Regions from separate parts of the Lentzea sp. NPDC059081 genome, predicted to be linked through region 2. Evidence: riboswitches for the same ligand, from Rfam matches in the RefSeq annotation. Region 2 holds a riboswitch; each other region holds the start of a gene.
What was found. A riboswitch is a leader RNA that binds a small molecule or an ion and turns the genes downstream of it on or off. The one in region 2 is predicted to bind S-adenosylmethionine.
Positions count from the first base shown of each region.

Region 1: another riboswitch for S-adenosylmethionine. It lies ahead of thrC (threonine synthase); the one in region 2 lies ahead of ACFWV3_RS11050 (aminotransferase class V-fold PLP-dependent enzyme).
Region 3: another riboswitch for S-adenosylmethionine. It lies ahead of ACFWV3_RS39235 (methionine ABC transporter ATP-binding protein); the one in region 2 lies ahead of ACFWV3_RS11050 (aminotransferase class V-fold PLP-dependent enzyme).

Region 1 covers NZ_JBHYGW010000048.1:26,385-36,183, forward strand. The annotation lists gene ACFWV3_RS44060 (histidine phosphatase family protein) at 1-400, shown strand, start outside; gene octT (diglucosylglycerate octanoyltransferase) at 397-1,110, shown strand; gene ACFWV3_RS44070 (DegV family protein) at 1,131-2,024, shown strand; gene ACFWV3_RS44075 (helix-hairpin-helix domain-containing protein) at 2,112-2,804, shown strand; gene ACFWV3_RS44080 (DNA internalization-related competence protein ComEC/Rec2) at 3,183-5,972, shown strand; gene thrC (threonine synthase) at 5,956-7,212, opposite strand; SAM riboswitch class I at 7,224-7,356, opposite strand; gene holA (DNA polymerase III subunit delta) at 7,435-8,412, shown strand; gene rpsT (30S ribosomal protein S20) at 8,557-8,823, opposite strand; gene ACFWV3_RS44100 (hypothetical protein) at 9,044-9,256, opposite strand; gene ACFWV3_RS44105 (SPFH domain-containing protein) at 9,256-9,799, opposite strand, start outside.
Region 2 covers NZ_JBHYGW010000004.1:107,987-117,785, reverse strand. The annotation lists gene lspA (signal peptidase II) at 1-591, opposite strand, end outside; gene ACFWV3_RS11050 (aminotransferase class V-fold PLP-dependent enzyme) at 615-1,946, opposite strand; SAM riboswitch class IV at 1,984-2,098, opposite strand; gene ACFWV3_RS11045 (potassium/proton antiporter) at 2,172-3,659, opposite strand; gene ACFWV3_RS11040 (M28 family metallopeptidase) at 3,791-4,723, shown strand; gene ACFWV3_RS11035 (TetR/AcrR family transcriptional regulator) at 4,696-5,250, opposite strand; gene ACFWV3_RS11030 (SRPBCC family protein) at 5,313-5,765, shown strand; gene ACFWV3_RS11025 (DoxX family protein) at 5,893-6,237, shown strand; gene ACFWV3_RS11020 (BTAD domain-containing putative transcriptional regulator) at 6,234-7,385, shown strand; gene ACFWV3_RS11015 (hypothetical protein) at 7,454-7,906, shown strand; gene ACFWV3_RS11010 (TetR/AcrR family transcriptional regulator) at 7,866-8,468, opposite strand; gene ACFWV3_RS11005 (alpha/beta fold hydrolase) at 8,478-9,212, opposite strand; gene ACFWV3_RS11000 (hypothetical protein) at 9,408-9,799, opposite strand, start outside.
Region 3 covers NZ_JBHYGW010000031.1:71,363-81,161, forward strand. The annotation lists gene ACFWV3_RS39220 (TatD family hydrolase) at 1-381, shown strand, start outside; gene ACFWV3_RS39225 (transglycosylase family protein) at 684-2,093, shown strand; gene rsmA (16S rRNA (adenine(1518)-N(6)/adenine(1519)-N(6))-dimethyltransferase RsmA) at 2,609-3,445, shown strand; SAM riboswitch class I at 3,534-3,627, shown strand; gene ACFWV3_RS39235 (methionine ABC transporter ATP-binding protein) at 3,852-4,850, shown strand; gene ACFWV3_RS39240 (methionine ABC transporter permease) at 4,874-5,530, shown strand; gene ACFWV3_RS39245 (MetQ/NlpA family ABC transporter substrate-binding protein) at 5,560-6,348, shown strand; gene ACFWV3_RS39250 (4-(cytidine 5'-diphospho)-2-C-methyl-D-erythritol kinase) at 6,406-7,368, shown strand; gene ACFWV3_RS39255 (ABC-F family ATP-binding cassette domain-containing protein) at 7,450-9,222, shown strand; gene ACFWV3_RS39260 (DivIVA domain-containing protein) at 9,242-9,799, opposite strand, start outside.

The DNA.
Region 1 (9,799 bases), on a different contig from region 2:
CACGTCCGCGGACGTGCCGTTGCGGATCGACGAACGGCTGCGCGAGACCCACCTGGGCAAGTGGCAGGGCCTCAACCTGGCCGAGGTCGAGCAGGAGTGGCCGGGTGCCGTCACCCTGTGGCGCACCGATCCGACGTACACGCCGCCCGACGGCGAGTCCCGGGTCGAGGTCGCCGAGCGGGCGATCCAGCTCGTGCACGAGGTCGACGAGGAGTTCTCCGAGACCGTGCTGCTGTGCGCGCACGGCGGCCTGATCAGCGCGTTGACCGGGCGGCTGCTCGGGCTGCCGGTGGAGAACTGGTCGCAGCTCGGCGGCATCTCGAACTGCCACTGGACCGTGTTCACCCGGCGCAACGACCGGTGGCGGCTGACGTCGTACAACGCGGGCACCACGCGTTGAGACTGCTGGTCCTCGGCGACTCGCTGTCGTTCTTCGGGCCGTCCGGACCGCTGCCCGCCGACCACCCGAGACTGTGGCACAACATCTGCGCCGCCGAGCTCGGTGGCGCGGCGGAGCTGGCGGCCGGGTTCGGGTGGACGGCCAGGGACGCCTGGTGGGCGTTGACCGGGGACCCGCGCATCTGGTCGTTGCTGCCCCGGACCGACGTGCTGGTGTTCGCGGTGGGGAGCATGGACACGCTGCCCTCGCCGTTGCCGACGTATCTGCGCGAGGGGCTGCGTTACGTGCGGCCAGACTGGCTGCGGCGTTGGGTGCGTGCGCGCTATCAGGACGTGCAGCCACGTCTGGCGCCGTACACGCGTGCGTCGCTGCCGCCTGCGCTGACTGCTCGATACCTGCGGGACATGCTGCAGTCCGTGCGCAATCTGCAGTACACAATGCCGGCGGTCGGGATCGTGCCGTCCGTGCATCGGGCGCCCACGTACGCGTACGCGCATCAGGGGCACGCGGCTGCGGTGGCGGCTGTGCGCGGATGGGCCGCAGGTGCGGGGGTGCCGTTGCTCGACCTGCCCGCCGTGATCGGGGACCACGTGCGCTCCGGTGCCGGGAACCCCGACGGGATGCACTGGGGCTGGGAAGGGCATGAGCTCGTGGGCAAGGCGATGGCCGCTCTCATCTCCTCCGTGGCGATGAGCACCTCGGAGGAGTGAGCACCGTAGGCTCGTCGCTCGTGCGCATCTCCATCGTCACCGACTCCACGGCTTACCTGCCCGAGGGGTTCGCGAAGCGCCATTCGATCACCGTGGTGCCGTTGCACGTGGCGGTGGACGGTGCCGGACGCCTCGACGGCGTCGACTTCGGTCCGTCCGAGCTGGCCACGGCACTGGGCGAGCACCGCAGGGTGACCACCTCGCGTCCGACACCCGGCGAGATGGCCGACGTGTACCGGGAGGTGCTGTCGTCGTCTGACGCGGTCGTGTCGGTGCACCTGTCCCGTGAGCTGTCCGGGACGTGGGAGGCCGCACGGCTGGCGGCCGAGGAGATCAACCCGTCCCGCATCCGCGTGGTCGACTCGCGCTCGACGGGCATGGGGCTCGGGTTCTCGGTCTTGCGCGCGTGCGCGGCCGTTGCCGCCGGGAGCTCGCACGCCGAGGTGGAGGAAGCCGCGACCTCCGCTGCTCAGCAGACCCGGATGTTCTTCTGCCTGGAGACGCTGGACCACCTGCGCCGGGGCGGGCGGATCGGCACGGCGGCGGCGCTGGTGGGGACCGCGCTGGCGGTGAAACCGTTGCTGCACATGGAAGACGGCCGGATCGTGCCGTTGGAGAAGGTGCGCACGATGAGCCGTGCCGTCGGCCGGCTGGTCGACCTCGCGGCGGCCGCGGCGGGCGACGGACCCGTGGGTCTGGCCGTGCACCACCTGGCCGCACCCGAACGCGCCGCGGAGCTGGCGACCCGGCTGGACGAACGCCTCCCCGGTTCGACGGGATGCGTGATCTCCGAGGTCGGCGCGGTCATCGGCGCGCACACCGGACCGGGCGTGCTGGGCGTCGTGGTGCTGCCGGGAGGACCCGACAGCATCCCACAGACCCCCGACAACTCCCCGTCCCCGAGCCACGAGTGATCGCGACCTGTCCACAACCCGCGAGTAATCCACAGCCCCGGAACTCACCCCACCTCCCCACCCGTCCCGCTCCGTAACGTCGCCCGCATGTTGCCCCGCCCCCATCCGGACGACCGCCCGAGCGAACGCCTGGCCGCCCTGGCCGAGAAGGTGCGAGCCGACCCGACCCTGGTCTTCGCGCGTTCCGAGGACTCCGACGAACACGGTCCGCCCCGCCGCCGCTTCACCCTGCCCCGCCTCCCGCGCCGAGGACTGCTGGGCCTCGGCGTAGCCGTGGCCTGCACGGTGATCGGCCTGGGCAGCTGGTGGCAGAGCCCGGCCGCCGAACAGGCACCGGCCCTCGCCCTGGTGAGCACCACGGCCCCCGCGCCCGAACTGGTCGTGAACGTCATCGGCGAGGTGACCACCCCTGGCCTGGTGACGGTCACCTCCGGCGCGAGGGTGGCCGACGCCCTCCGCCTGGCCGGCGGCCTGAAACCGGGCACGGACCTCCACGACCTGAACCTCGCCCGCAAACTGGCCGACGGCGAACAGATAGCCGTGGGCATCCCGCCCCCGGCAGCGCCCAACGCCCCGAACGCCGCCCCGGCCAAGCTGAACCTGAACGCCGCCACCGCCGCCGAGCTCGACACCCTTCCCGGCGTGGGCCCGGTGACGGCCCAGCGCATAGTCGACCACCGCACCCGCAAGGGCCCCTTCGCCTCGGTCGACGCGCTCCGCGACGTGGAAGGCATCGGCGACTCCAAACTCGCCAAGCTGGCCGACCTGCTCCACACCTGACCAGCGCCCCGTCCGTGGTCTCCCACCGCCCGCACCGAGCGGCCCGCGCCCTCGTGCTGGTCGAGCAAAGCCCGTGCCCATCGCGAGGCCCGCCCATCGCGGACGCGTTCGGTTGACCTCCAGCCCCGCCTGTGGCAGCCCGCTCAATCCCCGCCTGGCCGCCCCACTCCGGCCGCACCCCGAGTCCACGCACTTCCAGGAGTCAGCCATGCCCTCAGTCCGGATCACCCGCTACGCCAGCTCCCACCACCCCGGCACCCGCCGACGCCGCCCGGCGAGCCGCGGCCCTCAGACCTGCCCGCGATCCACCCACCCCCACACCCTCCCGCCACCTGACCGGCCCGGCCACGGCGACCTTCCCGCACACCGGAGGTCCCGGTGCCCCGCACACACCCGGTAGCCCACGACTACCGCCTGGCCCCGGCCGCGGCGGCGGTGTGGACCACAGCCGTGGCCGGCCTCTTCCTCAGCTGGCAGGCGGCCGTCCTGACAGGACTGACCGCAGGAGCGATCGGCTTCGCGGCCTGGCGCCGGGCGTGGTGGACCAGAACGTGTGCCATCGCCCTGCTGATCTCCGGACCGGTGGCGGCGGCCTGGGTGGGCGGGAACGTCCTGAGAGCCGAGACCCATCCGCTCCGCCTGGCCGCGGACGAAGGCCGCAGCTCCACGCTGACGGTGGAGGTCGACACCAGGCCCAAGGGCATTCGTGCGGAAGGGTTCGGCGGTCAGCAGGGCGGCGTCGACCACGTGATCTTCACGGCGACCACCGATGGCGCCCATCTGGTGCTGCTGGCGCCAGCGGACAAGTGGCGTGACCTCTTGCCAGGCCAACAGGTCACGGTGAAAGGCACGCTCGCCCCACCCCGCGGCGGCGACCTGGCGTCCGCGCTGCTGCGAGTCCGCGGGCCGCCGATCGACCCGCGACCACCTCCGGTCTGGCAGACCTGGGCGGACGGGCTCCGGGACGGTCTGCGTCAGGCCAGTGCCGTCCTGGACGACGAGGAGGCCGGGCTGCTTCCGGCACTCGTGGTGGGCGACACCGACCGCATGGTGCCGCGCATCGTCGACGAGTTCCGCACGGCCGGCCTCGCTCACCTGCTCGCGGTGAGCGGCGCGAACCTGGCCATCGTCTGCGGTGTGGTCTACCTGCTCCTGCGGAGGTTCGGTCCCCGTCAGGCCGCGGTCGCCGCGATGGTGGCGCTGGTCGGGTTCGTGGTCCTGGCCGGACCGGAGCCCAGCGTGCTGAGGGCCGCGGTCATGGGTGCGGTGGCGTTGCTGGCACTGGTGCTCGGACGGGAACGGTCCGCGGTGCCGAGCCTCGCGACGGCGGTGTTCGTCCTCGTGCTCGTCGATCCGGCGCTGGGCGGTGATCCGGGGTTCGCGTTGTCCGTGATCGCGACGGCGGCTCTGGTTCTGGTCGCTCCGAGGTGGGCACGGGCGCTCAAGGAACGCGGCGTGCCGAGCGGGCTGGCCGAGGCGGTCGTCATCCCGACTGCCGCGAGCCTCGCCACCGCTCCGGTGGTGGCCGGGCTGAGCGGTCAGGTGAGCCTGGTGTCGGTGGTCGCCAACCTCGTCGCGGGGCCGGTGGTCGCGCCGGCGACGGTGCTCGGGGTGGTGGCGGCGGTCGTCGCGCCGGTGTGGCCGGACGCGGCCGAGCTGCTCGTCCACGTCGCCGGGCCCGCGGTGACCTGGCTGGTCCAGGTCGGGCGGCAGGCGGCGACCGTGCCCGGTGCGGCGGTCGGCTGGCCGGAGGGCTGGGCCGGGGCGGTCGCGTTGACGGCGGTCGTGGCGGTGACGGTGTTGCTGCTGCGTTTCAAGAAGACGCGGACGTTGGTCGTCGCGGTGCTGGTCGGCGGGTTCGTGGTGCTGGTGCCGCTGAAGGTGGTGGCGCCGGACTGGCCGCCGGAGGGCTGGAAGGTCGTCAGCTGCGACGTCGGCCAGGGTGACGCGCTGGTGCTCGCCACGGACGACGCCGACCGGGCGGTCCTCGTCGACACCGGGCCTGATCCCGGTGCGGTGGACCGGTGCCTGAAGACGTTGGGGATCAAGAGGATTCCGCTGCTCGTGCTGACGCACCTGCACGCGGACCACGTCGGCGGTCTCGACGCGGTGCTCACCGGGCGTGCGGTGGGAGCCGTGGCGGTCGGGCCGCTCAAGGAGCCCGACTGGGCGTGGAGGGAGGTCAGCGCGCGGGCCCGCGCTCATGGCGTGCGGGTCGTGGAACCGAAGGCGGGGGAGCGGTTCGCCCTGCCGGGACTGGAGCTGGAGGTGCTGGGGCCGCGGCATCCGCCGGTCGCCCAGGACGCGAACACGACGGTGAACGACTACTCGCTCGTGCTCAAGGCCCACACGAGAGCGGGCCGGGTGCTGCTCACCGGTGACGTCGAACTGGCCGGCCAGGCGTCGTTGCTGGGAGAGCGGGACCTCGGCGCCGAGGTGCTCAAGGTGCCGCACCACGGGTCGCGGTACTCGCTGCCGGCGTTCCTCAAGGCCGTGCGGCCGCGGGTCGCGCTGGTGAGCGTCGGCGAGAACAACAGGTACGGGCACCCGAGTCCGCACGTGATCGACGCGCTGCGGACGGGAGGTGCGTTGGTGTTGCGCACGGACAAGGACGGCGACCTGGCGGTGTTGCCGGGGAACCGAGTCGTACGAAGGAGAAGAGATGGTCTGGGTCAGGCTGTACAACCCCCGCTACCCGATTCCCGGTGGCACGCCGGGCTTCGCGTGGGCGCTCTGGCAGGTGGGCTACTCGCCCTCGCCGTGGCCGCACGACGAGCTCAAGCCCGATTTCGGTTACTACATCTGCGAAACACTCGCCGACGGCACACGCGCCATCACGCACAAGGCGAAGACCACGCACGTGCTGCCGCCCACGAAGGCCGAGACGCCGGAGGAGGCGTACGACCTCGTGTCGGAGTTCGTGTTCGACGACGCGCTGCGGATCGCGCCGCACGTCTGGCACGACTACCACTACAACGCGCTCAAGGCGGAATCCGCGTGGCCGAAACAAGTCGCGGCGTGGCGTGCGAACGCGCTTCCGGTCGGGCCGCACGTGATGGACGGCCTGCAACGGTTCCCGCGCACCGGGTGGCTCAAGACGGACGCGATCTCCTTCTGAGGCAAGGAGATCGCGTCCGGGAGGAGGTGATGACTAGCGCAGCGCGTTGATGACGGCCTCGGCCGACGGCGGGACCGTCGCGCGCGGGCCGATCGTGTCGCCCAACGCGTCGAGGGTCTTGAGGCCGTCGCCGGTGATGAGCAGCACGGTCTCCGCGTCCGGGTCGAGCTGGCCCGACTCGATCAGCTTCTTCGCCGTCGCCACGGTCACGCCGCCAGCGGTCTCGGCGAAGATGCCCTCGGTGCGGGCGAGGAGCTTGATGCCCTCGACGACCTCTTCGTCGGTGACGTCCTCGATCGCGCCGTTGGTGCGGCGGACCGCGTCGAGCACGTACGGGCCGTCGGCCGGGGCGCCGATCGCCAGCGAGCGGGCGATGGTGTCCGGGCGGACCGGGCGGATGACGTCGTGGCCGGCCTTGAAGGCGGCGGAGATCGGGGAGCAGCCGGTGGCCTGCGCGCCGAAGACCTTGTACGGCGTGGCTTCGACCAGGTCGAGCTGGCCGAGCTCGCGGAACGCCTTGTCGACCTTGGTGAGCTGCGAGCCGGACGCGATCGGCACCACGATCTGGTCGGGCAGGCGCCAGCCGAGCTGTTCGGCGACCTCGTAGCCGAGCGTCTTCGAGCCCTCCGCGTAGTACGGGCGGACGTTGACGTTCACGAACGCCCAGTCCTCGTTCTCCGCGGCGAGTTCCTGGGCGAGGCGGTTCACGTCGTCGTAGTTGCCGTCGACGGCGATCAGGTCGCCTTCGTACACCGCGCTCATGAGGATCTTGGCGCGTTCGAGGTTGGAGGGAACGAGGACGACGGACTTCCAGCCGGCGCGGGCGGCGGCCGCGGCGACGGCGTTCGCCAGGTTGCCGGTGGAGGGGCAGGCCAGCACCTTGAAGCCGAGCTCGCGGGCGGCGGCCAGGGCCACGCCGACCACGCGGTCCTTGAACGAGTGGGTGGGGTTGCCGGTGTCGTCCTTCACCCAGATCTTGCGGACTCCCAGTGCCTTGGCGAGGTTGTGCGCCTCGACCAGGCGGGTGCCGCCGGGATCGGTGTTCGGGTGCTGTTCCACAGTGGACGGAACGGGGAGGAGGCCGCGGTAGCGCCAGATCGACCTGGGGCCGGCTTCGATGTCCTCGCGCCGGATCTTCCCGAAGTCGTAGGCCACTTCCAGCGGCCCGAAACACTCCAGACAGGCGTACTCAGGAGCGAGAGGGGTCTCGTTTCCGCATTCACGGCACAGCAGTGCGCGGGCGGGGCCGAGGTCGAACTTGGTGCTCGTGGGCACAGAGACAGCAGTCATCGCGAGGTATCTCCTCATCTTTCCCGCGAAATCGAACGGGTCGGAATTGGCACCGTGATCGTCCGCGCGCGGTGGTGCACTGCTGCGCTGACGCCGGTTGCCGGGGCTTCTTCGGGCCGGTCCCTCTGCCCCTCTGGATGAGCGGTGTTCAGTTGTGCCTACCAAACTACGGCACCGGTCCGTCGCTCAGCCACCAACGTCCACGATCCGGGACGTGGAAGGATGCGGAGTGTGAGCGCACCGGAGTCACTGCACCTCGTCATCGGCGAGGAGGAGCTGCTGGTCGAACGGGCTGTTCGGGCGGCTCTCGAGGCTGCACGGAAGGTCGATCCGAACGCGGACCTGACCCGTGTGCAGGTGACTGATCTCACCCCTCCTGAGCTGGCCGAGCTGGTCAGCCCGTCGCTGTTCGCCGAGGGGCGCGTGATCGTCCTGCAGAACGCGCAGGACATCGGCAAGGAGGTCGCCGACACGGTGCTCTCCTACACCAAGGCGCCGGCGGACGGGGTCACGCTCGTCGTCGTGCACACGGGCGGTGGTCGCAGCAAGGCGGCCAAGGACCTGCCGGGGCAGCTGAAGAAGGCGGGCGCCGGCGTCACCGAGTGCCCCAAGGTCACCAAGGCCGGTGACCGCGAGGCGTTCGTGCGCAACGAGGTGCGGCAGGCGGGCGGCAAGATCGACCCGGAGGCCGTGGCCACGCTCATCGACGCCGTGGGCACGAACCTGCGCGAGCTCGCCGCCGCGGCGTCGCAGCTCGTGTCGGACACCGACGGCAAGGTGACGGTCGAGGAGATCCGCCGCTACCACCAGGGCAAGGCCGAGGTGACCGGGTTCGCCGTGGCGGAGAAGGCCGTCGTCGGTGACCGGGCGGGCGCCATGGAGGCGTTGCGCTGGGCCATGCAGCTCGGCGTCCCGCACGTGCTCGTGGCGGACGCGCTGGCGGACGCGGTGCGCACGGTCGCGCGGGTGTCCGCGGTCGGCAGGGCAGACCCGTTCAGCCTGGCCGGTCCGCTCGGCATGCCGCCGTGGAAGATCAAGAAGGCGCAGGCCCAGTCCCGCAACTGGGACCAGTCGGGCCTCGCCGAGGCGATGCAGGTGGTCGCGGGCCTCAACGCCGACGTGAAGGGCGTGGCGGCCGACGCCGACTACGCACTGGAACGCGCCGTGCTCAAGATCGTCGCGGCGCACGGCCGTCGTTAGCGATCACCTCGGGCGCGGGATCCGATCAGGTGTCCAAGCGCCGGTGAATCGCGGTGCGACGACGCACCGGACCGAATGCGAAAGGGGCCCGCTTCCCTGAGGAAGCGGACCCCTTTGCCGAAGTTCGATGCTCTACGAGCGGAATCAGCCCTCGAGCTGGTTCGCGCGCAGCGCCATCGCCGACTTCTTGTTGGCGGCCTGGTTGGCGTGGATGACGCCCTTGGTGGCGGCCTTGTCGAGCTTGCGGGACGCGTCCTGCAGCAGCTCCAGGGCCTTCGCCTTGTCACCGGCCTCGGCAGCCTCGCGGAACTTGCGGATGGCCGTCTTGAGGGACGACTTGACCGACTTGTTGCGCAGGCGCGCCTTCTCGTTGGTCTTGATCCGCTTGAGCTGGGACTTGATGTTCGCCATGCGACATCACCCTTCGTGTCGAAACCGGAGTTCGTGACGCGCTTCGTCGGCACCGGCCAGTGCTGTTCGCCTGGACCGGCTCTCCTCCACGGCGGAGTGCCGCGCGTTCACGACGACGAAGGATATCAGGCCAGCTCACCGGGCCACGAACGTGGCCTTCCGCGGCGTCCCCGACGCCTGGTGACCATCGCGTACGGCCATCTGGTGCGGCCGCGAGCGCTCAGTCGTCGCCCGGTTCCGGGTTCTTCGGCGGGCGGCCGCGGCGAGGCATCTTCTTCGCCTCGCCGGGCAGCCGGCCCGCTTCGGCCAGTGCGCGCCGCAGCAGGAACTCGATCTGCGCGTTGGTGCTGCGCAGCTCGTCGTTCGCCCACCTGCTCAACGCGTCGTGCACGGCCGGGTCGAGCCTGAGCAGAACGCTCTTGCGATCGGCCATCAGGTGTACAGCGACCCGGTGTTCACCACGGGCTGGGTGGAGCGGTCACCGCACAGCACGACGAGCAGGTTCGACACCATCGCCGCCTTCCGTTCTTCGTCGAGCTCGACGACGTCGTGGTCGGCGAGCCGTTCCAGCGCCAGCTCGACCATGCCGACAGCTCCCTCCACGATCCGCGTGCGGGCCGCGACGACCGCGCCCGCCTGCTGTCGCTGAAGCATGGCGTGTGCGATCTCCGGCGCGTACGCGAGGTGGGTGAGCCGCGACTCGATCACCTTCACGCCGGCGGACTGCACGCGTGCCGAGATCTCGATCGCCAGCGTCTCGGTGATCTCGTCCGCGTTCTCCCGCAGCGACAGGCCTGCCTCGTCGTGGTTGTCGTACGGATAGCTCGTCGCGATGTGCCGCACGGCGGTCTCCGTCTGGATGCCGACGAACCGCACGAAGTCGTCCACCTCGAACCGGGCGCGGGCGGTGTCCTCCACCTGCCACACGACCACGGCGGCGATCTCGATCGGGTTGCCGTCCGCGTCGTTGACCTTC
Region 2 (9,799 bases):
CGACAGGAAGTCGACGACGTGGCCGCGCATCGGTCCCGGCTCGCGGAACAGGCGGTCCGCGAGGTTGCCGACGGCACCGCCCAGCACCAGGCCGAGCCCGGCCGCCCAGCCCTGCGAGCGGAGGTTGCGCGAGATCCAGACGATGAACCCGGCGACGCCGAACGCGATCAGCGCGAGGATCCACGTCCAGCCCTCGGCCAGCCCGAAGGCGGCACCGGGGTTGCGGACGAACGTCAGGTAGAGTGCGCCGCCGAAGATCTTGATCGGGTCGGCGCCCTCGAGGAACGCCACGGCCGAGACCTTGGTGAGCACGTCCAGCGCCAGCACGCCGGCGGCCAGGACCGCGAGGAACCTCGTCCGCGGTTCCGGCAGCGAACCGGTGAACGAGAAGCCCTCGACGACGTCGTCGTCCTCCGCCTTCGCGGGGGCCGGCGCCTCGGCCTTGTCCTCCACGACGGGTGTCACGACCTCGAAGACGGGCTTCTCCGGCTCGCTGACCAGCGTCTCCGCCGGTTTCTCCGCGGCCTTCCCGCCGTCTTTCCCGGCGGCCTCCGCGGAGACCTTCTCGTCGGCCTTGGGCTCGTCCGTCACCAGGTCATTGTCCACTCCAGGGACTACGCGAGAAACGGCGGCAGGGTTCGGCCGTCGTCCTCGGCGACCCAGCGGCCGTCGCGCTGCGCGTACGTCCACTTCGGACCCTCGGTGACGAGAGTGCGCAGCGCCGCGACCAAACGGTCGACGTGCTCCACCGTCGTGCCGAGGCCGATCGACGCGCGCACGGCACGTTCTTCGTGCGACCCGACCTGCTTGACCAGACGGCCCACGATGACGTGCGCGCAGAACGCGCCGTCGCGCACACCGATGCCGTACTCGGCCGAGAGCGCCGCCGCGAGGAAGCCCGCGTCGAAGCCGGAGACCGTGAAGCTCACGACGCCGACCTTGTCCGCGTCGGACAGGATCCTGAGCTCGCGGAAGCCGGGGATCGTGCGCAGGCCTTCACGCAGACGCGCGAGCAGCTCCTGCTCGTGCGCGACGGTCTGCTCCCAGTGCCGCGACAGGATCTCGCAGGCCGCGGCCAGCGCGTGCACGCCCACGACGTTCGGGCTGCCGGCCTCGTGCCGTTCGGGCACGGCGGACCACGCCACGCCGAGCCGGTCGCCGTGGTCGGTGACCTTCGACGTCGCGCCGCCGCCCACCAGGTACGGCTGGGCCTGCTGCAGCCAGTCGGCGCGGCCCACGAGCACACCGGCGCCGAACGGCGCGTAGATCTTGTGTCCGGAGAACGCGATGTAGTCGACGTCGAGCTCACGGGCGTCGATCGGGCGGTGCGGGGCGAGCTGCGCGGCGTCGAGCGCGACGCGGGCGCCGTGCCGGCGGGCGACCTTCGCGAGCTCCGCGACGGGCCACAGCTCCCCCGTGACGTTGGACGCCCCGGTGACGATCACGAGCCGAGGGCCGACCGGGGCGGCGGCCAACGCCCGGTCCAGCGCCGCGAGGGCCGCGCCGGACGACGAAGGGGCGGGAATGCGCTGCACGTGCGGACCGCGCCACGGCAGCAGCGCGGCGTGGTGCTCGCTGTCGAACAGCACAACGGCGGTGTTGCGGGGAACGCTGCGCGCCAACAGGTTCAGCGAGTCCGTGGTGTTGCGGGTGAAGACGACGGTGTCGGACGAGCGGGCGCCGACGAACTTGCGGATGCGGTCGCGCGCCTGCTCGTAGACGCGGGTCGAGACCTGCGAGGCGAACCCGGCGCCGCGGTGCACGCTGGCGTACCAGGGCAGCAGCTCGTCGACGGCGTCGCGCACCTCCTGCAGGCACGGCGCGCTCGCCGCGTGGTCGAGGTTGGCGTACGTGACGCGCTCTCCGGTGACGAGGGGAACCCTCAGGTCAGCGCCGACGACAGCCGGAACCGCCGTGGTGGTGCTGGGGGTGATCGCGAGCGTCATCGAGCTGCCTCCGAGGCCAGGGGCCCCGTTGAGCGAAGGCCCGCGCTTGACCGGCGCCCCGCGCGCCGGACCAGGTCCTCACCAAGGGCACCCCACCGCGGTTGGAGGGTTGCCGGCCAGCAAGCTTGGGCTTGACGCTGGCTCTCATGACCTGCCGACGACGTTAGCGGAGCCCGCGGCGCCCGTCGACACCCGATCACATGCTGAGAAGCATCGGGAACCGACTCAATCGCCCGTCTCGCCCTTCCACCGTGCGTAGCGACCGGCCCGGTCCACGGCACGAACGCGCCGCTCAGCGGCCTCGCGCGCCTCCTCGGTGGTGACGATGAGCAACTGGTCGTCGGTCTGCAGCCTGGTCGTCGGCTGTGGCGTGAAACTCTTCCCGCCGCGCACCACGAGGCTCACCGTGGCGCCGCTCGGCAGCCTCAGCTCGGACATGTAGACGCCGTGCAGCTTCGACCCGCGCTGGATGTGCACCTGCAGCAGCTCGGCGCCCAGCTCGTCCAACGGCGAGGAGTCGACCTGGACCTCCTGCGGCTCCCCCGCGCGCACCAGCCCGAGGCGCCGCGCGAGGAACGGCAGCGTCGTCCCCTGCACCACGGTCAGCACGATGACCAGCACGAACACGACGTCGACCAGCTCACGCGCGCCTTCGACGCCCTGGATCAACGGGATCAGCGCGAACACGATCGGCACCGCGCCGCGCAGGCCGGACCAGGAGAGGAACGCCTGTTCGCGCCAGGGCACCTTGAACGGCAACGAGGACAACACCACCGACAGCGGCCGGGCCACGAACGTCAGCACCACACCCGCGATCAGCGCGGGGACCAGCACGTCCAGCAACCGCATCGGCGAGGCGTAGAGGCCGAGCAGCACGAACAGCCCGATCTGCGCGAGCCAGCCGAGGCCTTCGGCGAACGAGAGCGTGTCGGCGCGGTGCGGCAGCCGGGCGTTGCCGAGGACGAGCGCGGCGACGTAGGTGGCGAGGAACCCGGACGCGTGCGCGAGATCGCCCGCGGTGTAAGCGATCACGCACACCGCGACGGTCGCGAGCGGGTAGAGACCGGTGGCGGGCAAGGCCGCGCGTCTCAGCCCCGCACCGCCGAACACGCCCAGCACGACACCGATGAGCGCGCCTGCGGCCAGTTCGTAGACCACGAGAAGGGGCGCCGTCCAGGAGATCTGGTCGGACGAGGCCAGCAGCACGACCGCGATGTAGACCGGTGCGTCGTTGAGACCCGACTCCAGCTCGAGCGCGCCGGTGAGCCGCGCGCCGACACCCAGCGACCGCAGGACGCTGAAGACCGCGGCCGCGTCCGTCGACGACAGCACCGCGCCCCACAGCAACGCCATCCGCCAGTCGAGGCCGAGCAGGAAGTGCAGCGCCGTCCCCGTCACGGCGACGCTGACCACAACGGCCACTGTGGACAGTGCGACGCCTAACCACAGCGACGTCTTGACGGCGTGCCAACGGGTCGTGAGCCCGCCCTCGGTCAGGATCAGCACGAGAGCGGCGATGCCCAGCGACTGCGTGAGGCCGGCGTCGTCGAACTTGATGCCGGCCACGGACTCGCCGAGCAGCACGCCGATCCCGAGGTACAGCAACAACGAGGGCAGCCCGAGCCGGGTCGACACCCGCACCGCGATCACGGAGATCAGCAGTACGGCAGCGCCGATGCCCAGTACGACCGTGACGTCACCCACCTGGACCATTCTGGTTGATCACCACCGATCTGGACGAATCAGACGCGTTAACAACTCCCGACGTTCGCCCCTGGTGGGCCGGACGCACAGTGGAGCACGTTGATCAGTGGCTCAATCCCAACCCTGCACGGAGTTGAACCATGAGGATCCTGATCGCGCTGGCGGCCGCCTTGACGGTGGCCGGAACAACCACGGCGCACGCGGCCGCTCCGGCGGCCCTGGCGGCACCGAACATCTCGGTTGCGAACGTCCAGTCCCACCTCTCCCAGTTCCAGTCGATCGCGACCGCCAACGGCGGCAACCGCGCTCACGGACGTCCGGGGTACCTGGCCTCGGTGAACTGGGTGAAGGGCAAGCTCGACGCGGCCGGCTTCACGACGCGCGTGCAGTCGTTCACCAACGGCGGCGCCACCGGCTACAACCTGATCGCCGACTACCCCGGCGGCGACGCGAACAACGTCGTCATGCTGGGCGGCCACCTCGACAGCGTCACGGCGGGCCCCGGCATCAACGACAACGGCTCCGGCTCCGCGTCGATCCTGGAGGTGGCCCTGCAGATGAAGGCCACCGGTTTCCAGCCCACCAAGCACGTGCGCTTCGGCTGGTGGGGCGCGGAGGAACGCGGTCTCGTCGGCTCGACCTACTACGTGAACTCCCTGTCCAGCACCGACAAGTCGAAGATCAAGGCGTACCTGAACTTCGACATGACCGGCTCGCCGAACGCCGGCTACTTCGTCTACAGCGCCTCCGGCCAGCCCTCCGGCTCGCTGGCCCTGCAACAGCGCCTGCAGGCGGGCTTCACGTCGATCAGCGTGCAGACCGAGCTGACCAGCGTGGGCGGCCGGTCCGACCACGCGGCGTTCGCCCGGTCCGGCATCCCGGTCGGCGGCACCTTCACCGGTGCCGAGGAGACCAAGACCTCGGCGCAGGCGCAGAAGTGGGGCGGCACGGCCGGTCAGGCCTTCGACCGCTGCTACCACGCGTCCTGCGACACGACGTCGAACATCAACGCCACGGCGCTCGACCGCAACGCGGACGTGATCGCCTACGCGTTGTGGGCGACGGCGGCGTGACCCGTTAGCACCTGCACGGCCTCGTCGAGCACCGGTTCGACGAGGCCGGGCAGCGTCGCCTGCATCTGCGCCTGCCCCAGGTAGAGGCTGAACGCGATCAACGCCCGCTTGCCGGCCCGGTCGCGGTCGAACCCGAGCTGCACGAACAGCTCGGTCAGGTATCCCAGCCGTTTCTCGGTGACACGCCGCAGAACCGGCGCGACCACCTCGTTGTCCGCGACCGCCTGCAACGCCATCTCCACCGACCCCTTGCGCGTGCGGTCGAGCACCGTCCCGAAGAGGGTCCTCAGCTTGTCCCGCGGCGTCTGCTCCGCCTCGACCAGCTCGATGACCTTCTCGGTGTGCTCCCGCTCCCAGCGCTCGACCGTCGCCTTGAGCAACGCCTCCCGGTTCGGGAAGTGGTGGTAGACGCTGCCTTTGGTGGCACCGGCGCTCGCGGCGAGCGGCTCGATCGCGACGGCCTGGAGCCCTCCTTCGGCCAGGGCTCTCAGCGCTGTCTCAGTCCAGTCGTCTCTCGTCCTCCGCACCACGTTTCCATACGCTACCGTACGGTCCAGGAACATACGCCAGCGTATGGAAGGGGATCCTGATGATCAGGAACATCCACACCCGCGACCTGGGCGAGCCCGCGGGCCCGTTCGTGGACCGCATGCCCGAGCTCTGGCCACCCGCCTGGGGCAGGCAGGAGTTCGACCGCCCGCTCGGCGTGGGCGCGGACGGCGGCCACGGCCCGATCCGCTACCACTGCACCGCCCACACCCCCGGCACGTCGATCACCTTCGCGTTCCGCGACGGCGACGGCTTCCACACCCTGTCCGCGTCCGGCACCGTGCTGCGGCACGAACTGGTCGGCGACTTCCCGTTGGCCAAGCGCCTGCGGTGGGCGCTGGTGGTCCGCTGGCTGCACGACGCGTGCATCGAGGACCTCTTCGACGCGTGCGCCGGTGCCGCGGGGCATCCGCCGGTGGTCACCGAGCGGTGGTCGTGGTGGGTGCGGGTGGTCCGGCGGATCTTCATGGCGACGAACCGGCGACGCGCCTGACCTCAGCGCACGGAACCCGTTGCGGCACAGCGGAACCCACGAGCCGGAACGCCGCGGCCACCGTCCTCACGCGACCCGGCCACCGACGAACGTCCATCCGGAAGCGAACGAACCGTATGCTCGCCCGATGACGTTGACCATCGCCCTGTCGATCGTGCTGGCCGTGCTGTTCGTCGCGACAGGTGCCGGCAAGCTGCTCGGGGCGAAGGCGTCACTCGAGGCACGTGACCACTTCCGGATGAACCCGGCGCTGTGGCGGACGATCGGCGCGCTGGAGTGGGCGGGCGCGGCGGGGCTGGTCGTCGGCCTGGTCACGTGGGAGTGGGTGGCGCACGCCGCCACCGTCGGGCTGGGGCTGCTGATGGTCGGCGCCACGGTCACCCGGCTGCGGTACGACTCGAAGCCGACGGGTGTCGTCGTGGACCTGGTGCTGCTCGCGTTGCTGATCATGCTGTTGTTCCTGGACCGGTGACCTACTCCTTCCACCTCCTGGGCAAGCCGGAGGTCCGGCGCGGCACCGCCGTCGTGGAGGTGGGGCACGCGCGCCGGCTGAGCGTCCTGGCCGTGCTGCTCGTGGACGTCAACCAGGTCGTCGGCATCGACAAGCTGCTCACGCGCGTCTGGGACGGCCCCCCACCGCGGCAGGCCAAGGCCGCGCTCTACAGCTACCTGTCCCGCCTGCGCACGGCGTTGGACGGCACGCCGATCGTGCGCCGCTCCGGCGGTTACGTGCTCGAAGCAGACCCGCAGACCGTCGACCTGCACCGCTTCCGCGCTCTCCTCGGGCAGGGACATCCAGACGAAGCCCTCGCGCTGGTGCGCGGCGAACCGTTCGAGGGCCTGCACGGCGAGTGGTTCACCAGCCTGCGCGACACGCTCGCCGGCGAGGTGGCTGCCGCCGAACTCGACCATGTCGACGCACGCCTCGCCGCGGGCGAACACGAGTCGTTGCTCCCGGAACTGACTGCCCGCACGACCGGACGCCCGCTGGACGAACGGCTGGCGGGCCAGCTGATGCGCGCGTTGGCCGGAGCCGGCCGCCGGTCCGACGCCCTGGCCCACTACGCGAGACTGCGCCACCGCCTGGCCGACGGCCTGGGCCTCGACCCCGGTCCCGCGCTGCGCGACCTGGCGGCCTCCCTCGACCGTCCACAGTGGAACCCACGCTTCTTCCCCGCGCCACCGAAGGAGATCATCGGTCGCGAACGGGAGCTCGCAGCCCTCGACCTCGACGGCCCCATCGTCACGATCACCGGTCCCGCGGCCACCGGCAAGACCGGCCTGGCCCTGCACTGGGCGCACGAGCACGCCGCCGACTACCCGGACGGTCTGCTGTTCGCGGACCTGAGCGGACGCGACCCGGCCGCTGTCGTGCGGGAGCTCATCACCGCCCTGGGCACCGCACCCGACGGCATCCCGCCGGAGCCGCACGCGCAGACGGCGCTCTACCGCACGTTGCTGGCGGACCGGCGGATGCTCATCGTGCTCGACAACGCCGCCGACACCGCCCAGGTCGTCCCCCTGCTCCCCGGCACACCGCGGTGCCGCGTCGTCGTGACGAGCCGCGCACGGTTGCCCGGTCTCGTCACCGCGCACGGCGCCCGCCCGATCGTCCTCTGATCGGCCCTTGCCAGGGGTTCGTCCTCTCCTCCAGACTGGCCCGAGCCGCTCTTTCGGGGGGAAACAACATGCGTGTCCTGGCTTTGACCTGCGCTCTTTCTCTGGCGGGTGCGGGCGTCGCCACTGCCGACGAGCCGTCGAGGTTCGTCTTCGAGGCCGCGGCCCAGGCGTTCCCGATCACGGCCACGAGCGGCGACTGGACGGCACCACCGGCGCAGATCCAGGTGAGCCTGACCGGCAACGCCGTCACCGTGCGCGCCACCAACCAGACGCAGACCTACGTGGTCGAGCTCGAGCGCCACGACGGGAACCCGATCACGCCGGGCACCCACACCGACCAGAAGGTCCTGGTCGTCAACCGCAACCTCGGCTGCCGCGACACCACCGCGGACTTCACCGTCGACCGGCTCGACCTGGACGGCCAGGGCGCCGTCACCGCGTTCGACGCCTCCGTCGTGCACCGCTGCGGCAACCGGCAGGTCAACGAGCTCCGGGCGACGATCCACTTCGCAGCCCGTTGATCAGCAGCCGCACGAGGTGCCGCACGTCGTAGCGGATCTCCTTGTCCGTGGCGCCGGCGCAGATGCTCCCGACGCCGCGCATGAGCTCATGGGCGTCCTGGCCGGCGACGATCTCACCGGCCTCCGCCGCGGCCTCCAGCAACCGCGTGCACACCGGCACGAGGTGCTCGACGAAGTAGTCGTGCAGCGGGTCGTAGCACGCCTCGGAGGACTGCAGCACCAACGCCATGCCCTGCTTGGTGACGACGAAGTCGACGAACTGGTCGACCCACTTCGTCAGCGCCTCGTGCGGGCTCGGTTCCGCGGCGAGCAGCGCGGGCCCCGCCGCCGACAGCGACTGCACCTGCGACCGGTAGACGGCCACGATCAAGTCAGCCCGCGTCGGGTAGTGGCGGTAGATGGTCGCGGTCCCGACCCCGGCGCGGCCGGCGATCTCGCGGATCGGCGCGTCCACGCCGGACGTCACGAACACCTCGGCCGCGGCTTCGAGCACGCTCCCGGCGTTGCGCCGCGCGTCGGCGCGCTGCGGCGGCTGGCCCGCCACACCGGGAGCGTTGCTCATGACCGCATTCTATCGACCGGCACCGACAGGAACGTGCTCCCTCACCAGGTCGCCGATGCCGAGCAGCATCTCGGCCAGCTCAGCGGGCGCGGTGATCATGCAGTCGTGACCCGCCGCCAGCTCGCGCACGTCGGCGGGTTCCCCGTTCGGCTCGGCGGGCACCGGGCGGGGTTCGACGCCCTCGGGCTTCACCGTGCAGTGGATGTGCGTGCGCGGGATCGCGGCGAGAGCCGGGTTGTCCATCGCGACCGGCTCGTCCAGGCAGTGCACGGCCTGGTCGGCGAGCATCGTGTGCAACCAGGCGATGTCCGCGGGGTCGGTGACGCCGAACAACCCGAACGGCGCGGGCGGCGGCGGCACCCGCCAGTCGTCACCGATCATGCCCCGAGAGACGGGCATGGCGTCGAGCGCGCTCTCCCCGTGCGTGGGCACCATGGCGTCGAGGTAGACGAGCCGCGCGATCCGCTCGGGCACCTCGTTGGCCACTCCGGAGATCACCATGCCCGCGTAACTGTGCCCGACGAGGACGACATCGCTCAGGTCCTCCTCGACCAGCAGGCGCACGACGTCGGCGACATGCGTGCCGAGTCCTGTGTTCCGGCTCAACAGGTGCCTCGTCTCCCCGGCACCGGTCAGCGTCGGCGTGAACACCCTCCTGCCGCTCGCCCCCAGCAACGGCACGACACGCGCCCAGCACTGACCGCTGTGCCACGCGCCGTGGACCAGCACGTACGTCATAGGCATGTTCTTCTCCCCGAACCAAGTGGGACACTGTCCCGTTAACAATATGGGACAGTGTCCCACTTAGTCCAGTGCGGGAAGAGGGCATGCTGAAGGGACCGACGGGCCATCAGGCCCGACGGTGGCGCTGATCAGGAGAAGCGCGTCGCAGAGGGCCGGTAGGGCCTCACGCGAAGATCGGTTACCGGCGCCGGCGGGTCACGAGGAAGACTCCCGCTGCTGCGCGCGATGGCGCGAGACCAGCGTGGCGTCGGGCCAGCACAGGGCGCATGGCGTGAACTGGAGCTGTCGCGCTTCCTGCACCGGGAGGCCCAGCGTGGGCCTCCCGGCTAGCCAGGAACACGAGCTCAGGTGGTACCGGGGCCGTTCGTCCAGCACCCGGACCTCGTCCACCAGATCGGCCACGACGAGCAGGTCCGCCGCGTCGGTGTCCTCTTCCGGTGGTTCCTCGTCAGCGGACGGCGTGTCGGCTTCCGCCGGCTCCACCACCCGATGATCATCATCTCGAGCTTGTTGATCTACACTCTGCGCGTCGGCAACGGGGTCCCCCGGACGCCGTCGCCACCAGTCCCACGCGAGGACCAGGGCGG
Region 3 (9,799 bases), on a different contig from region 2:
AGGGACGCGCACGAGGACATCCTCAAGATCCTCGACGCCGAGGGCGCACCGTCCACTGTGGTCTTCCACTGCTTCTCGGGCGACGCGGACTTCGCCCGGCGGTGCGTCGACGCGGGGTACGTGCTCTCGTTCGCGGGCCCGGTGACGTTCAAGAACGCCCGAGCGCTGCGGGAGGCGGCCCAGCTGGTGCCGCAAGATCAGCTGCTGGTCGAGACGGACGCACCGTTCCTGACGCCTCATCCGTTCCGGGGGCGCCCGAACGAACCCTATTGTGTGAATTACACAGTTCGGGATCTGGCGACGCTCCGTGGCGAAGATCTTTCTGAACTCTGCTCCGCCGTCACCCGTAATGCTCAACGAGTGTTCGGGCTCGGCTACTGAGATGCGACTTGAGACGAACGGAGCAAGGGGTTGCTACCCCCATGGGGTGACTGACGTCACAACATTGGCGGGGGTGTTTGCGCAACGTCGGCTACCCCGTTACTGTCCCGTGACCGTGCCACCTGAGCCGAGGTTGTCGGTTCGGAGCACGCCCGCAGTCGGGGCGGGACCGAAGCCAGAAGTGCGAAGAAGCGAGACCACGTAGGAGGAGTTGCCGGGAATTTCGAGTTCCAACTCGAATGATCTTGTCAACGCCAACTGTGCGGTGGCCTCGGAGCTTCCGCAATGGAGGTATCGATCCAGTGTCTGGAAGCGACAGAACTGCCGCTCCGTACGACTTCAACGACGACACCGACTGGTTCACGCCGGTCGGGCAGACGTCGGTGAGCGTCATCGACCCCCACCCGAGCTTTCCCGCCGGTGCGCTGACCATCACGCCCGCGGACGTGCTCGAGGTGCTCGGCCCGGACGCGGACGACCTGCTCGCCACGGCCAACGTCGACGTCGACGAGCTGATCCGTCTCATCAACGCCGAGACGACGATCATGCCGCCCCTCGTCCTCCCGACGGAGGAAGAGGAGAAGCAGGACCCGCAGCTGCTCGTCACGGCCGTCTCCTCGTGGAAGCGCCGCTTCCTCAAGGGCGCGGTGGCCGCGATCCTCGTCTCGATCTCCGGCGGCGGCGTGACCGCCATGGCGATGGACAAGTCGCTGACCGTCGAGGTCGACGGCGCCCTGCAGACCGTCCACTCCTACGAGGGCACGGTCGGCGAGGTCCTGGCGGAGGAAGGCATCGTCGTCGGTGAGCACGACGCCCTGTCCCCGTCGCTGAACACCCCGATCTCCGACGGCGGCAAGATCAGCCTCGACCGGGGCCGCTTGCTGAAGATGAGCGTCGACGGCCAGGCCCGCGAGGACTGGGTCCGCTCGGTCACCGTCGAGGAAGCCGCGAAGCAGATGGGCGTCCCCCTCGAGGGCGCCTGGATGTCGGCCCCCGGCGGCCAGGACGTCCCGCTCGACGGCATGAGCGTCGAGGTCAAGACCCTCAAGAGCGTCAAGCTCTTCGACGGCGCCAACCCGGTCCGCGAGGTCAAGACCACCGCCCTCACGGTCGACGAGCTCCTCAAGGGCGAGAACCTCACCCTCGGCCCGGAGGACGCGATCCAGTCCGGCGCCGACGTGCGCCTGGCCACCGGCGCCGAGGTCTACATCTCCCGCACCGGCGTCACGGTCATCAACGTGAACGAGCCGGTCGCCCCGCCGGTCGAGAAGACCAACGACCCGAACATGAACGCGGGCGAGCAGAAGGTCACCGAACCGGGCGAAGCCGGCGAGCAGACCTCGCAGTACCGCGTGACGGTGAAGAACGGCAAGGAGATCAGCCGCGAGAAGATCGGCGGCAAGGTCACCAAGGAGCCGAAGCCCAAGAAGATCACCGTGGGCACCAAGCCCCTCCCCGACGGCGCGGTCTGGGACCGCCTCGCCGGCTGCGAGGCAGGCGGCAACTGGGCCATCAACACCGGCAACGGCTACTACGGCGGCCTCCAGTTCAACGCGAGCACCTGGGCCGCCTACGGAGGCACCGCCTACGCGGCCCTCCCGCACCAGGCCACCCGCGAACAGCAGATCGCCATCGCCACGAAGCTGCGCGACGGCCGCGGCGGCACGTACTCGGCCTGGCCGGGCTGCCGCGCGAAGCTGGGCCTGCCGTAAACCGCACCACCCCTTCCCGATCCCCAGACGAAGGCCGCCCGTGCACCACGGGCGGCCTTCGTCGTGCCTGGAGGGGGAGGGGCGCAGCCAACGGCGAAGCCGAGGCCCCAGCCAATGCCGAAGGCGAGGCGAAACAACCCCCGCACTCCCAACCGCGATGCCGAAGGCGAGCCGTCTTCCCTTACGCCGCCGGGTAGCGGTGAACCCACTCGTGGTTAGGCGATTGGGGCTTGACTTTGGGTGCGAGGTGCTACCACTTGTGGATCGGCCGGTTGCGAAGCATCCGGCCTTTTCCGGCCGAACCAGCGCCTCGCAAGGGACCCGAAGTCAAGCCCCAATCGCAATCGTCGCGGAGCGGCGATGTACCCAGTCTTTCGTCCGAGGTGCACGACCACGCTGGAACAGGCACCAGACCGCACTGGCGACCACGCTGGAACAGGCACGGAACCGCCACAGGCGACCACGCTGGAACACGGAACCAGCCAACCGCGACCACGCTGGAACCCGGTGCGAGAATGCAGGACGTGAGCCTGCTGGGACCCGCCGAAGTCCGCCGTCTAGCCAACGAGCTGGACATCCGCCCAACCAAAAAACTGGGCCAGAACTTCGTCCACGACCCCAACACGGTCCGCAAGATCGTCGCATCCGCCAACCTCACCGATGAGGACGTAGTCCTCGAGGTAGGCCCAGGCCTGGGCTCCCTGACCCTCGCCCTGCTCCCAGCAGCCAGCCAAGTGGTAGCGGTGGAAATCGACCCACCCCTGGCAAACAGGCTCCCCCGAACAGTCCAGGAACACGACCCGGACAACGCGAACAAGCTCCACGTCGTCCTCAAGGACGCCATGAAAGTCACCCAAGAAGACCTGCCGGTGCAACCCACGGCGATCGTCGCCAACCTCCCGTACAACGTCGCCGTCCCGGTGGTCCTCCACCTCCTGCACGAGCTCCCCACCCTCCACAAAGGCCTCGTCATGGTCCAGGCGGAGGTGGCCGACAGGATGGCCGCGAAGCCGGGCAACAAGATCTACGGCGTCCCGAGCGTGAAGCTCGCCTGGTACGCCGAAGCGCGAAAAGCGGGCGCCATCGGCAAGAACGTCTTCTGGCCCGCTCCGAACGTGGACAGCGGCCTGGTCTCGTTCACCAGACACGAAAAGCCACTGTCCACGGTGGACAAGGGCAAGCTCTTCAAGATCGTCGACGCCGCCTTCGCCCAGCGCCGCAAGACCCTCAGGGCCGCGCTGAAGGGCACCACCGAGAACGTCGACGAGCTGCTCCAGAAGGCGGGCATCGATCCCCGGCAAAGGGGCGAACAGCTCAGCGTGATCGACTTCATCCGGATCGCCGAGGTCTAGGCCGGGGATCCTTCGGCCAACAGTGTGATCTGTCGAACGAATCGGAATCTGGCTTGCGCAACCGAACGTCCGTCCGGTTGACTGCTACTTGCCATCCGGAGCGACTGAGAGACCTGGCTCTACGACGTCGCAGCAACCACCCGCTGGATGCGGGCAGGTGCTAACGCCAGGACCGATGGAGGATCACCATGGGTACCACGCGAATGCTGACGCGCCGTCGAGTCGTCGACCAGTGCCGTCGCACCGCTTCTGCATGTCGTCGCCACCTCGTCTAAGGCGCCTTCTCACAGTCCTTTGACGCGGCCCTCCCGAAGCACGAGGGGCGCACACACCTGAGCAGAAACTTCGACCGCGCACGCCCGTACCAGCCGGGCGAGGTGCCGTCGCGCGCAGCCGTGGAGCAGAAGTGATCACTGTCGAAAACCTCACCAAGTCCTTCCAGGGTGTCAGCGCCCTGAACGGCGTGACCCTCGACGTCGAGGCGGGCTCCGTGCTCGGCGTCGTCGGCCCGAGCGGGGCCGGCAAGTCGACGCTCGCCCGCTGCGTCGCGCTGCTCGAGCGTCCCGACTCGGGTGCGATCCGCGTCGACGGCACCGACATCACGAGCCTCGACGGAAGCGCGCTCCGCGCTGCCCGCCGGCAGATCGGCGTTGTGCCGCAAGGGGATTCGCTCCTCCGGCAGCGCACGGCGGCCGGCAACATCGCCCTGCCGCTGGAGAGCGCGGGCGTGCCGGGGCCGCAGCGCCGCACCCGTGTGGGCGAGCTGCTCGACCTCGTCGGGCTGACCGACAAGGCCGCCGCCTACCCCGACCAGCTGTCCGGCGGGCAGCGCCAGCGCATCGCCGTGGCGCGTGCCCTCGCCGCCAACCCGTCCGTGCTCCTCGCCGACGAGCCCACCAGCGCCCTGGACCCCGAGACCACCGGCTCCGTGCTGACCGTGCTCGACCGTGCGCGCGCCGAGCTCGGTGTGACCGTCCTCGTCGTCACGCACGACATGGGCGTGGTCCGGAAGATCTGCGACGACGTCGCGGTGCTGGAGCAGGGTCGCGTCGTGGAGCACGGCAAGGTCCTCGACCTGGTCAACAGCCCCACGAGCCGCACGAGCTCCGCGCTGCTGCCCGCCGTCGACCTGAACCCGATCAACGAGACCGCCTACGACCGGGTCGCCGACGTGGTGCTCGTCGGGTTCGCCGCGGTCGGCGCGCTGCTGCCGGAGGCGGCCCACCGGTTCGGCGTGGAGCTGAACATCGTCGGTGGTGGCCTCACCCGGCTGGGCGAGACGCCCGTCGCGCGCTTCCGCCTCGGCCTGAACGGCGAGCGCTCCGACTCCGCTCTCGAGTGGATCGGCGAGGCCGGCGGTGCGGTGCAGAGGTCCCTGAAGGGGCCGCAGGGAGTAGCTGCGTGAGGTCTGCAACACCCTGGTCCGACGTGATCTCGTATCTCGTCGAGGCCACCGGAGAAACGCTGTACATGGTCGGCGTCTCCACGATCATCGCAACACTGCTGGGCGTTCCCGTGGGTGTTTGGCTGCAGCTCACCGCCAAGGGCGGGCTGCGGCCGAACGCCGCGGTGCACAGGATCCTGAGCTTCGTCACCGACCTGGGCCGCTCGATGCCGTTCATCGTGCTGCTCGTGGCGCTCACGTCGGTCACCCGCCTGATCGTCGGCGGCTCCATCGGCAGCACGGCGGTCATCGTGCCGCTGGCCGTGGGAGCGATCCCGTTCGTCGGGCGGCTCGTGCAGAACATCCTGTCCGAGGTGCACGTGACCGTGGTCGAGGCCGCGATCACCACCGGCGCCTCGACGCTGAGGATCGTCAGGAGCGTGCTGATCCGCGAGTCGCTGCCCGCGCTGATCAACGCCATCGGCGTTACCGTGATCGCCCTCATCGGGTACTCGGCGATGGCCGGCGTGATCGGCGGCGGTGGCCTCGGCGACCTCGCCATCCGCGAGGGCTACCAGCGCTTCAACGACCGGATCCTGTGGAGCACCGTGGCGTGGCTCGCCGTGCTCACGACCGTGATCCAGCTCGGTTTCACCCGTGCCGCCCGTGCGTCCGACCGGCGCCGGCACGCCTCCGTCTGAACCAGTAGAAAATTCTCAAAAGGAACATCATGCGTATTAAGGCTGCCCTGATCGCGGTCGCTTTGACTGTTTTGTCCGCCTGCTCGTCCGGCTCCAGCGCGTCCGACACGCTCAAGGTCGGCGTCTCGCCCGTCCCGCACGCCCAGATCCTGAAGTACGTGGCCGACAACCTCGCCGCGCAGAAGGGTCTGAAGATCGAGGTCGTCGAGTTCACCGACTACGTGCAGCCCAACACGGCGCTGGTCGACGGCTCGCTGGACGCCAACTACTTCCAGACCGTCCCGTACCTGGCGACGTTCACGAAGGAGAGCGGCGCGAAGGTCGAGTGGGTCGCGCCCGTCCACGTCGAGCCGCTGGGCCTGTACTCGAAGAAGTACAAGAAGCTCGACGAGCTGCCGTCGGGTGCCAAGGTCGCCGTGGCCAACGACGCCACGAACGAGGCCCGCGGCCTGAAGCTGCTGGAGGCGAACGGCCTCATCAAGCTCAAGCCGGTCGACCAGCCGACCGTCCGGGACCTCGCGGAGAACCCGAAGGGCCTCCAGTTCGTGCCCCTTGAGGCCGCTCAGCTGCCGCGTTCGCTGGAGGACACCGACGCGTCGGTCATCAACGGCAACTACGCCATCGACGCCGGTCTCAAGCCCGCCACCGACTCGCTCGCGCTGGAGAAGGCCGAGGGCAACCCGAACGCGAACGGCCTGGTCACGCGCACCGAGCTCAAGGACGACAAGCGCGTGAAGGACCTCGCGGAGCTGCTCGGCTCGCAGCAGGTGAAGGACTACATCAAGCAGACGTACAACGGCTCGGTCATCCCGGTCTGACGGTGACGATGGCCGGGGGAGGAGTCCGGGACCCGAGAACGCCCGTAGGCTGACGTGGTGCTCGCAGTCGTTCCTCCCCCGGTCACAGTTCGCGTCCCGGCCAAGGTCAACCTGCACCTGGCCGTGGGTGACGTGCGCCCGGACGGTTACCACGACCTGGTGACGGTCTTCCAGGCGCTTTCGCTGGTCGACGAGGTCACCGTCGCGGTCGCCGACGAGCCCGGCGTCGAGGTGTACGGAGAGGGCGCCGACCAGGTGCCCACCGGAGCCTCCAACCTCGCCTGGCGCGCCGTCCAGCTGCTCGCGGCGCACGTCGGCAAGGACGCGGACGACCCGAAGGTCCGCGTCGTCATCCGCAAGGCCATCCCGGTCGCGGGCGGCATGGCGGGCGGCAGTGCCGACGCGGCGGCGGCGCTGGTCGGCCTGTCGTCGTTGTGGCGGCTCGACATCAGCCGCGACGAGCTGGCCGAGCTGGCCGGCAAGCTCGGTGCCGACGTCCCGTTCGCCCTCTACGGCGCCACCGCTCTCGGCACGGGCCGCGGCGAGCGGATCGTGCCCGTGCTCGGCCGCCACCAGTTCCACTGGGTCATCGCGTTCGACCGGCGCGGTCTGTCCACTCCGGACGTCTTCGACGAGCTGGACCGCCTGCGCGCCGAGGGCGACCCGCCCCGCGTCGGCCCGGTCGAGGCGGTGCTGGAGGGGCTGTCGTCCGGCGACCCGCGCCAGCTCGCGCTGCTGCTGGGCAACGACCTGCAGGCCGCCGCCGTCTCGCTGCGCCCGAACCTGCGCCGCACGCTGCGGGCGGGTGTCGACGCCGGCGCGCTGGCCGGCATCGTGTCCGGGTCCGGGCCCACGACGGCGTTCCTGTGCGAGGACGGCGACACGGCGGTCCGCGTGGCCGCCGAGCTGGCCGGTGCCGGCGTGTGCCGCACCGTCCGGGTCGCGCACGGGCCGGTGCCCGGTGCGCGCGTGATCACGACCGAAGAGCCCAAGCCCACCCCACCCGAGGTGCACGCGTAACAGCGTCGGCTGGCGAACAGCGCCTTCGGGTCCGGTAGGTAGCCTCGTGCGGGGCATTTTCTTCTGAGTCGTGAGGTTTCGATGGCCAACCTGGTCAACCTGGAGTCCGTGTCGAAGTCGTTCGGCGTCGGTCCGCTGCTCGACGGCGTGTCGCTCGGCGTCAACGAGGGCGACCGGATCGGTGTCGTCGGCCTGAACGGCGGCGGCAAGACGACGCTGCTCGAGGTGCTGGCCGGGCTGGAACCCGCCGACGACGGCCGGGTGTCGCGCTCGCGCGGGCTGCGGATGGCCGTCGTGACGCAGCGGACCGAGCTGCCGCATGGCTCCACCGTGCGCAACGCCGTGATCGACCCGCTCGGGTTCGAGTCCGAGCACGAGTGGGCGGCCGACGCCCGCGTGCGGTCCATTTTGGACGGACTCGGCATCACCGCGCTGGGCCTCGACTCCGTCGTCTCCACGATGTCCGGTGGCGAGCGGCGCCGCGTCGCGCTGGCCGCCGCGCTGATCCAGGACCTCGAGCTGCTCGTGCTCGACGAGCCGACGAACCACCTGGACGTCGAAGGCGTGCGGTGGCTCGCGGAACACCTGTTGTCCCGCAGGAGCGCGCTCGTCGTCGTCACCCACGACCGGTGGTTCCTCGACACGGTCTGCAACCGCACGTGGGAAGTCGTGAAGGGCAAGGTCGAGCAGTACGAGGGCGGGTACGCCGACTGGATCTACGCGCGCGCCGAGCGGCAGCGCCTCGCCGACACGCTCGAGGAGAAGCGGCAGAACCTGGCGCGCAAGGAGCTCGCGTGGCTGCGCCGCGGCGCGCCCGCGCGGACCTCGAAGCCGCGCTACCGGATCGAGGCGGCGGAGGCGTTGATCGCGGACGTGCCCCCGTTGCGCGACAAGGTGGAGCTGCTCGCGTTCGCCAAGAAGCGCCTGGGGCGCACGGTGATCGAGCTCGAGGACGTCACACTGTCCATTCCGGACCGCGTGCTGGTGCGCGACCTGACGTGGCGCATCGGGCCCGGTGAGCGGATCGGTCTGGTCGGCGTCAACGGCTCCGGCAAGACGACGTTGCTGCGCCTGCTGGCGGGGGAGCGCGAGACCGAGACGGGCAAGCGGATCCAGGGCGCGACGGTCAAGATCGCCCACCTGTCGCAGGAGCTGCTCGACCTCGACGGGTCGATGCGCGTGCTGGAGGCGATCGAGGAGGTCGCCCGCCGCGTCGTGCTCGGCAAGTACGAGATGTCGGCCTCGCAGCTGGGCGAGCGGTTCGGGTTCTCGTCGCAGAAGCAGTGGACGCCCGTGTCGGACCTGTCCGGCGGTGAGCGGCGGCGGTTGCAGCTGTGTCGGCTGCTGATGGCCGAGCCGAACGTGCTGCTGCTCGACGAGCCGACGAACGACCTCGACATCGACACGTTGCAGCAGCTGGAAGACCTGCTCGACTCGTGGGCCGGCACGCTCGTCGTGATCTCGCACGACCGGTACCTCGTCGAGCGCGTCTGCGACAAGGTCGTGGCGCTCTTCGGCGACGGCGGCCTGACCGACCTGCCCGGCGGCATCGAGGAGTACCTCAAGCGCCGCGACTCCCTGCGCGACAGGGAAAGCGCCGCTGCCGCCCCGGCCGCCGACAAAGCGCCCTCCAACGCCGCCGACCAGCGCGCCGCCCGCAAGGAGCTGGCGCGGCTGGAACGGCGGCTCGAGGTGCTGCACAAGAAGGAGGCCGAGCTGCACGCCGCGCTGGCCGAGGCCGCGACCGACCCCGACCGGCTGCTGAAGCTCGACGCCGAGCTCCGCGGCGTGCTGGCCGAGGAGTCCGACGTCGAGGCGGCGTGGATGGTCGCGGCGGAGGTCGTGGAGGGCTGAGCGCCGCTCGCGGTGCGGGCTACTTGCCCCGGCGGCGGAGCTCGTTCGCCAGCTGGGGCAGCAGCTCGTCGATGAACGACGTGTCGTAGCCCTGGCCGGAGAGCAGCGCGTAGCTGAAGCGCGCCTTCATGACCTCCTCGGAGGTCGCCCCCAGCATGCCGTCGAGCGCGACGCCGATCTCCTCGAGCATCCGGTCGACCTGCGCGGTGCGGTAGCCGCGCTGACCGGCCGGCGCCTGCGGGATCCGCAGCTGGCGCAGGTCCTTCCAGGACTTCACCGGGGGCATGCTGCGCATCGGGCCGGAGAGCTGCTGCTCGATCTGGCCCAGGAACGCGTCCACCTCGGTCTCGTCGTACCCGCGTCGTCCGATGAGCGGACGGGAGAACCGGACGTCGCGGACGTCCTTGCCGGTCAGGTTGTCCTGGCCGAGGAGCGTGGCCTCGATGCGGTCCAGGAACGCGTCCACCTGGGACTCCTGGTAGCCGCGGCGGCCGCGGGGAGGGCGGTGGAACGCGACGTTGCGGATGTCGGCGGCTGTGAGCTTCGGAGAGTCGACGGACGCTGGCGCGGCCGGTCT